One region of the Lysinibacillus sp. COL-1 genome, then DNA from elsewhere that is predicted to be linked to it. Evidence: riboswitches for the same ligand, from Rfam matches in the RefSeq annotation. Region 1 holds a riboswitch; each other region holds the start of a gene.

The links. Region 1 has a riboswitch for S-adenosylmethionine ahead of AC6BKE_RS06270 (bifunctional homocysteine S-methyltransferase/methylenetetrahydrofolate reductase). Riboswitches for the same ligand answer to the same signal wherever they lie in the genome.
Region 2: linked by a shared signal. The riboswitch ahead of AC6BKE_RS09075 (O-acetylhomoserine aminocarboxypropyltransferase/cysteine synthase family protein) and the one ahead of AC6BKE_RS06270 (bifunctional homocysteine S-methyltransferase/methylenetetrahydrofolate reductase) in region 1 are both predicted to bind S-adenosylmethionine.
Region 3: linked by a shared signal. The riboswitch ahead of AC6BKE_RS04895 (cyclase family protein) and the one ahead of AC6BKE_RS06270 (bifunctional homocysteine S-methyltransferase/methylenetetrahydrofolate reductase) in region 1 are both predicted to bind S-adenosylmethionine.
Region 4: linked by a shared signal. The riboswitch ahead of metK (methionine adenosyltransferase) and the one ahead of AC6BKE_RS06270 (bifunctional homocysteine S-methyltransferase/methylenetetrahydrofolate reductase) in region 1 are both predicted to bind S-adenosylmethionine.

What each region holds. Positions count from the first base shown of each region.
Region 1 is NZ_JCAWSJ010000003.1:387,408-389,611, reverse strand. It holds gene AC6BKE_RS06270 (bifunctional homocysteine S-methyltransferase/methylenetetrahydrofolate reductase) at 1-1,080, opposite strand, end outside; SAM riboswitch class I at 1,172-1,272, opposite strand; gene AC6BKE_RS06265 (protoporphyrinogen oxidase) at 1,372-2,204, opposite strand, start outside.
Region 2 is NZ_JCAWSJ010000004.1:129,910-132,113, forward strand. It holds gene AC6BKE_RS09065 (DASS family sodium-coupled anion symporter) at 1-212, opposite strand, end outside; gene AC6BKE_RS09070 (glycerol-3-phosphate acyltransferase) at 409-1,041, opposite strand; SAM riboswitch class I at 1,197-1,310, shown strand; gene AC6BKE_RS09075 (O-acetylhomoserine aminocarboxypropyltransferase/cysteine synthase family protein) at 1,422-2,204, shown strand, end outside.
Region 3 is NZ_JCAWSJ010000003.1:107,576-109,779, reverse strand. It holds gene AC6BKE_RS04905 (helix-turn-helix domain-containing protein) at 1-56, shown strand, start outside; gene AC6BKE_RS04900 (YuzC family spore coat inner layer protein) at 180-578, shown strand; SAM riboswitch class I at 674-780, shown strand; gene AC6BKE_RS04895 (cyclase family protein) at 869-1,606, shown strand; gene AC6BKE_RS04890 (DedA family protein) at 1,649-2,204, opposite strand, start outside.
Region 4 is NZ_JCAWSJ010000004.1:3,398,297-3,400,500, forward strand. It holds gene metK (methionine adenosyltransferase) at 73-1,269, opposite strand; SAM riboswitch class I at 1,527-1,645, opposite strand; gene pckA (phosphoenolpyruvate carboxykinase (ATP)) at 2,035-2,204, shown strand, end outside.

The DNA of each region.
Region 1 (2,204 bases):
AGCCAGAGAATTGTCTGCCATCATGACGACATCTGCTCCTGCATCATACAATTGTTTTGCCCCTTCCAAAAAACCATCAATTTCTAGATGTCTAGGTGTATCTAGCTCTACAATGACAGAGCGTTCGCGCTTTACTTTTTCATGAAGAGGTTCATACTTCGTTGGCTCTGCTTCACGAACAATTTGAATCTTCTCCGGTTTGGCATACTTTTCATGAACTGGTGATAACTCTTCTAAATACTTCTTCGCTGCTGCTATATGCTTCGGTGTCGTACCACAACAGCCTCCAATTAAGCGTACCCCTTGATCACGTAATTCCACAGCCGCTCGACCAAAATATTCAGCTTCTGACTCATAAACGACACGACCATCTTCTAAGTCAAGGAGTGAAGCATTCGGATAAGCCGACATAAATGCCTTATCAGGAAGTTCTACACCTTCAAACGCCTGAATGGTATGGTGTGGACCTAAACGACAATTGACACCCACAATATCCGCACCAAGTTTTTCTAGCTCATGCAGGGCGTTATTTAAAGACATACCGTTTTGTAAAACACCAGGTTCGTGCATGGAAACTTGCGCAATAATCGGTAATTTTGTCTTTGTCCGTAGCATCTTTAAGGTAGCTGTTAATTCTTCAAAATCATAATAGGTTTCGAGTAAAAGGCCGTCTGGATTCCCAGCAAGTAAAACACTCGCTTGCTCCTCAATAGTTGCTAAGATTTCATCTAACGTTGCATCACTTTTACGAATACCACGAATACCACCAATTGTCCCTAAGACAAACTGACCTCCATCTGCCGCAGCTCGCTTTGCGATTGTAATCGCTGCTTCATTAAATTGTTGGACACGCGATTCTAATCCATAGCGAGCTAATTTAATGGCATTTGCACCATACGTATTCGTTTGGATGATATCAGCACCAGCTGCAATATATTCTCTATGAATCTTTTCAATTAACTCAGGTTTCTGTACATTCATTTCCTCATGACAATACTCCAAACCATAGCCATAAAGTACTGTGCCTATTGCGCCATCTGCCGTCAATACATGCGTTTTTAACCTTTCAAGCAATCTCATTAAACTAGCCTCTCTTCCTATATCTCTGTATAATAAAAAGCCTTCTTTTATAAAAAAAAGAAGGCTTTAATGACTCATCATTGTTTTTTCCTTCTCATCTTCGACTCAATGGTCTTCTGGATTTAGCACCTGACAAAAAAGTTGGTTGCTGAAGCTTCAATGGGCCAGTCCCTCTGCTTCTCTTGATAAGAATGTAGTATGAATTTTTTAAATAATTAAAAGAATCATATCGTTTACTGACGAATGAGTCAAGACTATTTCACATAACAAAGATATTTTTCACTTAAAAGCTTAGAAATTGGCTAGTTCCTTTGCAAGCTCCTCACCGATTTTCTTCCCATTTTGAATACAAGCACCAATCCCTACCCCAAAGTATGAACAACCTGCGATGGATAGATTAGGATAGTTTTCTTGTAATTCTTGAACTAAACCTTGTAATGCTTCACGGTGAGCTAGATCATATTTTGGCATTTGATCAATCCATTTTGTGACATTAATAACTGTTGGCTGTTCCTCTATTCCTAGGCTCTTGCGCACATCCTCTAAAGCAACCGCTGCTAATTCTTCGTCAGACATGGCACGGAGTTGCTCATATGCTGGATTGATGCTTTTATAAAAGAGTCGCACAAGTAATTTATGATCTCTTGATGTATGCCTCCATTTACGACTTGTCCAAGTTGCAGCATTACATGTAACGTCAGAATTATGTGAGACAATATAGCCCGTTCCATCTGCTGGCAATCTAGAGTCTGGTACATCAAAACCTAAATAGATCGTAATTGCTGAAGCTGTCGTAAATTGGTCAAAATAACGGTTTAATGATTCATCCTGTAGTAGGCCTTGAACAGCCTCATTCGGCAGTGCTAAAACGACATAATCTGTCTCGATGCTTTCACCATTAGCTAAGGCAATTGAATAGTGGTTTTCTTGCTTTTGAACATTGACAGTTGCAACACCCTTGATGATCTCTACATCAGTTAATGTTTGTTCGAGACGATCAATTAGAGAAGATAAACCGTTTTTGAACGATATAAACTTTTTATTGGCTGCTTTAGCAAATTGCTCACGATTCGCATCAAAGCCTTTTATGATACTTCCATACTCGTTCTTATAGTCAATCAAGT
Region 2 (2,204 bases), on a different contig from region 1:
GCAATGATCATGGCTGAGCTAACGGGATAGGACACGGCCTCTGTTACCCATAGGATGACTGCGAATGCTAAGATGGCTAAAGCTCGTTGTCCAGCAATCGGTAAGTCACCGTTATTAGGTAAAAAAGTAATGATGATTAGTAAAGCAAAGGCCAAGCCAATCCATAGTGGCTTTAAATTCCGTTTCGTAGCTGTTTGATTGGGTGAAGACATATTTTCTCATCCTTTCTACGATAAATATGACGATTATTATCCATAACATCGGTTAGTAAAATGTTTTATTAAGATAAGAACTTGTCTATTTTATTGTAAAAAAATAAGTATGCAGAATAGCTGCTTTTTACAGCGATATAAGTAGATAAAGAGAAAATATACGGTCATAAAAAATACAAAAATATCCATTGTAATATTATTTCTTTTTCTTAAATGCAGACGTTACTTTAGGCTCTGTACCCTTCACTAATCGTTGGATATTTTCGATGTGCAGGATAATAGCTATGCCAAAAAGAAGGACAGCAATTATAGTTGGGCCAATTCCAGGAATCCATAAATATGTTGCCGTACAAAAAACGAGATAAAACTCTAGAACACCGACAATTAAATAGTTAGTTGCAAAGGATAAAATGACAAATAAAATAAGTGCAAATAAACCAATCTTCCAATCTACAGCAAGTAGAATTCCAATAATAGAGGCAGTTCCTTTCCCACCATTGAAGCCCATATAAAATGGGAAATTATGACCCAAAATAACCCCTGCAGCAATAATGTAGGTCAGGAGCCATATTTCTCCTTCGGTTAAATGCGGAGCATCTGCTAAATAAAAGTGTGCACCGATAATAGCTACAACGCCTTTGCCAATATCGATTAGGGCTACTAAAACGCCATATTTCCAGCCGAGGGAAAGTGTAGCATTAGAGGCACCTGCATTGCCATGGCCAGCTTTTTTTAAATCAACCCCCGATAAAAATTGTGCCACTTTAGAGCCGTGAATACAGCCAATTAAATATCCAACTAAGAGAAAAATGATCACGGCTTTTACCATAAAAATACTCCTTTCAAATTTTTTTCTAAATTAGTGTATGCGTTCATATTACGTATAAGAGCTGACAGAAGTTTCGGAAAAAATAAAATTTACATATTGACAGAAAAAAACTCTATGTTTATACTGTGTTACAACGATGGAAATTGAATCTCATACTCTTATCAAGAGCGGCGGAGGGATAGGCCCTATGATGCCCAGCAACCAGTAAGTGATGAACTTACTAAGGTGCTAATTCCTACAGATTCTTACTTGGATCTGGCAGATAAGGGGAGGAAAACTTGCAACCGCAACCCTCTTCTTAACAGGAGAGGGTTTTGTTTTCTACACATAAATCCTCCTCATCTCCGGTACCATCGTAAAAAAATAATTGGAGGTACACAATGACAAATTTTAAACCAGAAACATTGCTGTTACATGGTGGTCAAGAGCCAGACCCAGTGACGGGCTCTAGAACAGTTCCTGTCTATCGCTCAACTGCTTTCGTATTTAAGGACACTGCTCATGCGCAACGTCTTTTTGCCTTAGAGGAAGCGGGGAACATTTACACACGGATTACAAATCCGACAGTGGATGTTTTTGAAAAGCGTGTGGCCTTATTGGAAGGTGGGACAGCAGCAGTAGCACTTTCATCTGGTGCAGCAGCTATCGCATTTTCCATTTTAAATCTAGCTGGAGCAGGCGATGAAATAGTAGCAGGTAGTTCTTTATATGGTGGTACGTATAATTTATTGGCTAACACATTACCGAAGTATGGCATTAAAACAATTTTTGTAGATGAAACAAACCCAGAGAATTTTAAGGCTGCGATTACCGATAAAACGAAAGCTGTCTTCGCTGAAATTTATGGTAATCCAAGTTTAAAAGTTTTAGATATTGAAGCAGTAGCTAAGATTGCACATGCTAACAGTTTACCATTAATTATCGATAGTACATTTGCTTCTCCTTATGGTTCCACACCAATTGAATACGGTGCAGATATTGTTGTTCACTCCGCGACTAAATGGATAGGTGGTCATGGTACAACTTTAGGTGGGGTTGTTGTAGACGCTGGTAAGTTTGATTGGACTAGTGGACGATTCCCTGGATTTACGGAACCAGATGCTTCTTACCATGGATTACGTTACGGAATTGATACAGCTTCTGCTGCTTTTGCTACGAAGCTA
Region 3 (2,204 bases), 280 kb from region 1:
ACGGTATTCTGTCTCATAGTAAAAAAATTGATGATGTCTTACATGTTCTCGGCTAAAAGAGGAAGCTCACTTTGGCTTCCTTTTTAAATGATTAGGACAGACATTGCACTGCAAAATAACACCTAAAGACGTTTAGCTACATAAGATAAGATATCAGCTATAGGATAGGAGGAATTACATTGTATTACAATCCTTATCCGTACTTTGTTCATCCTTATCATTACCCAACGTCGCCACTTGCCCAGCAGCTTGCCGTTAGACCTATTCCTCAACATTTAGCAATGCCGAACACTACCCCCTTTCCACCTGTCGACACACATAAATTAAAAATGTCAGCTACACGGATAAAGGCGATCATGCAACAGGCTCAATTGCTTACGGATAAAATTGATAGCTCTCAACAATTTGCACATGATCTAATGAATGCTGCACAGCTTTCAAATAAAACAGAGGTTGATAAATTAATCACATCAACAGGCATTACGATGAAATTTGATGCAAATTATACACCAGACAATTTCAGAATACGTCTTATGGATAATGGTTGTTGTGGCATAACCATAAATTTAAGTTGGTAAAAAAATTTACCCTTATATCTCTATCGAACTTGTAAACTATAAAATTCTATGCTAAAGTGTTTTTATTATTATTTCTGAAAATTCTTATATCACTTTTCTTATCAAGAGAGACGGAGGGATTGGCCCGATGAAGTCTCAGCAACCAGCTCAACAGTATGGTGCTAATTCCAATTGGCAAAATTTTAAGCCTGAAAGATGAGAAGAAGAACTACCGTTGCTTATTCTGGAGTCCTCTTCTAAGGGGACTCTTTTTTATGTTCTACTAATTTTAACAGAAAGCAGTGAAATCAATGTCAAACCAACTTTTACAAGCATTACAATTATTAAAATCAAAACAATGGGTTGATTTAACACATACATTCGGCCCTAATTCCCCACATTTTTTTATGTTTGAAGATGCTAAATTTGAAACATTATTCTCTCATGATGACGGGTTCTTCGCACAACAATTCACGTTCCCAGGACAATATGGCACACATATCGACCCACCCATTCATTTTGTGCGAGACTCCCGCTATCTAGAAGAATTAGAACTAAAAGAACTAGTTCTTCCTCTTGTCGTCATTGATAAATCACGAGAAGCTGCTAACAATCATGACTTCTCGCTAAGTGTGCAAGATATTTTTGATTTTGAAGCACAACATGGAGTAATTGAAGCAGGTACCTTTGTAGCGCTACGTACAGATTGGAGTAAGCGCTGGCCAGATAAAGAGGCATTTAGTAACCAAGATATGGATGGACATAACCATATACCAGGCTGGGGCTTAGAGGCATTACAATTTTTATTGAAGGAACGTCAAATAAGTGCACTTGGCCATGAAACATTTGATACTGATTCAGCCGCTGATTTTCACAAAAATGGTAAGCTAGATGGCGAATACTTCGTGCTTGAACAAAACATCTATCAAATTGAGTTGATGACTAACTTGGACAAGCTACCTGCGAAGGGGGCAATTATCTTCAATATCGTCCCTAAGCCTGAAAAGGCATCTGGATTCCCTGTACGCTCATTTGCTATTTTGCCATAACACAAAGGTCTGTACGATTCATATGTTGAATCATACAGACCTTTATTTTCGTATATTTCTTTTTTTGAATAGATAGTAAACGATGAGCATTACGAGGCCAAACAATAGGATAAGATAAATACTATAATGGGATAAATAATAACCAACAAACCGCCACTTCTCCCCAAGCATCCTCCCTAACGTTATAAATGTGAAAGTCCAGATAAATGCCCCTGTATAGGCAAAAAAAGCAAACTTTCTATATGGATAATTATTAATTGCCGCAATATAGGCTGTCAGATGCCGTACACCAGGTATAAAATAGCCTATTAATAATAAAGTTGGCCCAATTTTAGTAAACAGTTGTTTTGTAAAATCAATTTTTTGCTCCGTAATATGAATTTTGGGTCCATATTTCTGCAATAATGGTAAGCCAAAACGATAGCCGATATAGTAGCTTAAGGTAATACCGCCAACTGCACCAATCATTGCACTTACTAAAGCGGGAATGTGTTCAAGGCTTTCTATATAAACGCTGTAGCCAACATATGTTAGAAAGACCTCATCAGGAAGTGGCAACCCAACAATGCCTCCAATTAGGATCACGATAATACCCAAA
Region 4 (2,204 bases), on a different contig from region 1:
ACAATATTGCCCCTTTCCTTTTTAATACATTAGAATAATTTTCTAATGTCTTCATTACTTTAGCTCAATAGTTTATAGATGTGCCTTTTCTCGTAGAGCATCTGCTTTATCGATTTGTTCCCATGGTACATTTAAATCTGTACGACCAAAATGACCATAAGCTGCCGTTTGTTTATAAATCGGACGACGTAAATCTAGCATTTTAATAATACCTGCTGGACGTAAATCAAATAGCTCACGTACCCACTCTACGATTGCGCTTTCTTTCACTTTACCTGTACCAAATGTGTCAACCGCAATGGAAACTGGTTGAGCCACACCAATCGCATAGGCAAGTTGTACCTCAGCGCGTTCTGCCAAGCCAGCTGCTACAATGTTTTTTGCTACATAACGTGCCGCATAAGCCGCTGAACGGTCTACCTTTGTTGCATCCTTACCAGAGAATGCGCCACCACCGTGACGTGCATAACCACCGTATGTATCAACAATGATTTTACGTCCTGTTAAACCAGCGTCCCCTTTAGGTCCACCGATAACAAAACGGCCAGTCGGGTTAATAAAGTATTTCGTGTTTGCATCTAATAATTCACTTGGCACAACGGGTGCAATAACAAATTCTTTCAGATCAGCTTGAATTTGTTCAAGTGTTGCTTCTTCATCATGTTGTGTTGAAATAACAATTGTATCCACTCGCACAGGTACATTATTGTCATCATATTCAATCGTTACTTGTGTTTTTCCATCAGGACGTAAATACGCTAATTCACCTGATTTACGAACTTCTGTTAATCGGCGTGCTAATTTATGTGCTAAGCTGATTGGCAATGGCATTAGTTCAGGTGTTTCATTACATGCATAACCAAACATTAGACCTTGGTCACCAGCACCAATTGCTTCAATATCAGCATCTGTCATAGAGCCTTCACGAGCCTCTAAAGCTTGGTCAACACCTTGTGCAATATCAGGCGATTGTTCGCCAATAGCTACAAGCACCGCTAGATTTTCAGCATCAAAGCCATATTTACCACGTGTATAGCCAATTTCTGCTACAGTATCACGAACGATACCTTTAATATCAACGTAAGTAGAAGTAGTTATTTCTCCTGCTACTAATACTAATCCTGTTGTGACAGTTGTTTCACACGCTACACGTGCATTTGGATCTTCTGCTAAAATAGCATCTAAAATGGCATCCGAGATTTGGTCACAAATCTTATCTGGATGTCCTTCTGTTACACTCTCTGATGTAAACAGTCGACGGTTTGTCATTTGGTTTTCCTCCTATTACTCTTACAAAAAGTAGTTGTGTATGAATACGGTACTCATTACCCATGTCAAGTCCGCTCCTAAGGATTGAACTCTCAAGCCGTTACTGCTGCTTTTAACACGAGGATTTCGAAAGATCTGTCATTATAATAAGGAAAGAACTACATATACTTACCTTTACATTCTTTTTTAGCAATAAAAAAATCCTTTACTCACGTTACTGCACATGAGGAAAGGAATAATGACTTCGTAACCTTTCACTCTTATCGTTCAAGGGATGTTCCCTTGCATCAGGTTGGCACCAACGCATGCTGTGAAATAAAACATGCAGGTTGCCGGGTTTCACAGGGCCTGACCCTCCACCAGCTCGGGATAAGAGTATCCGTTCATTTTCATGTTACTGAAAAGGTTGAACGTTGTCAAATATTTTCTTATGTATTACTGTATAGAAAGGAAGGAACTGATTACACAAAAACTTTTCATACTTGGATGATGATGTAAATAGAAGCAAATTAATCCCTACAACATACCTAGCTACTTGTGGTAACATATGTGTGGCTCAATTTTTGCGCCTAATTACAGTAGGATTGATCGGATTCTACTCGAAAAACATTATTTTTTGTCAGTTTATTGAAAAGTGATAAAAACTCTAAAATAATTTCTTAATTAGTATAGATTATTTAAGCAATTGTGTTATACTATTTTTGAAATTAAGAAAAAATCCCTCTAAATCAAGGGAATACTATAAAAAAGGATGGTATTTAATCGATGAATTCAGTAGAAATTGCAAACGAACTGAAGGAATTATTAAACGGCGGTAACATTAATGTTCAACTTTCAGTACCACAATTAGCAGAAAAAGCTACATCTCGTGGTGAAGCAATGTTAACAGTAGATGGCGCAGTTCGTGCAGAAACTGGCAAATACACTGGTCGTTC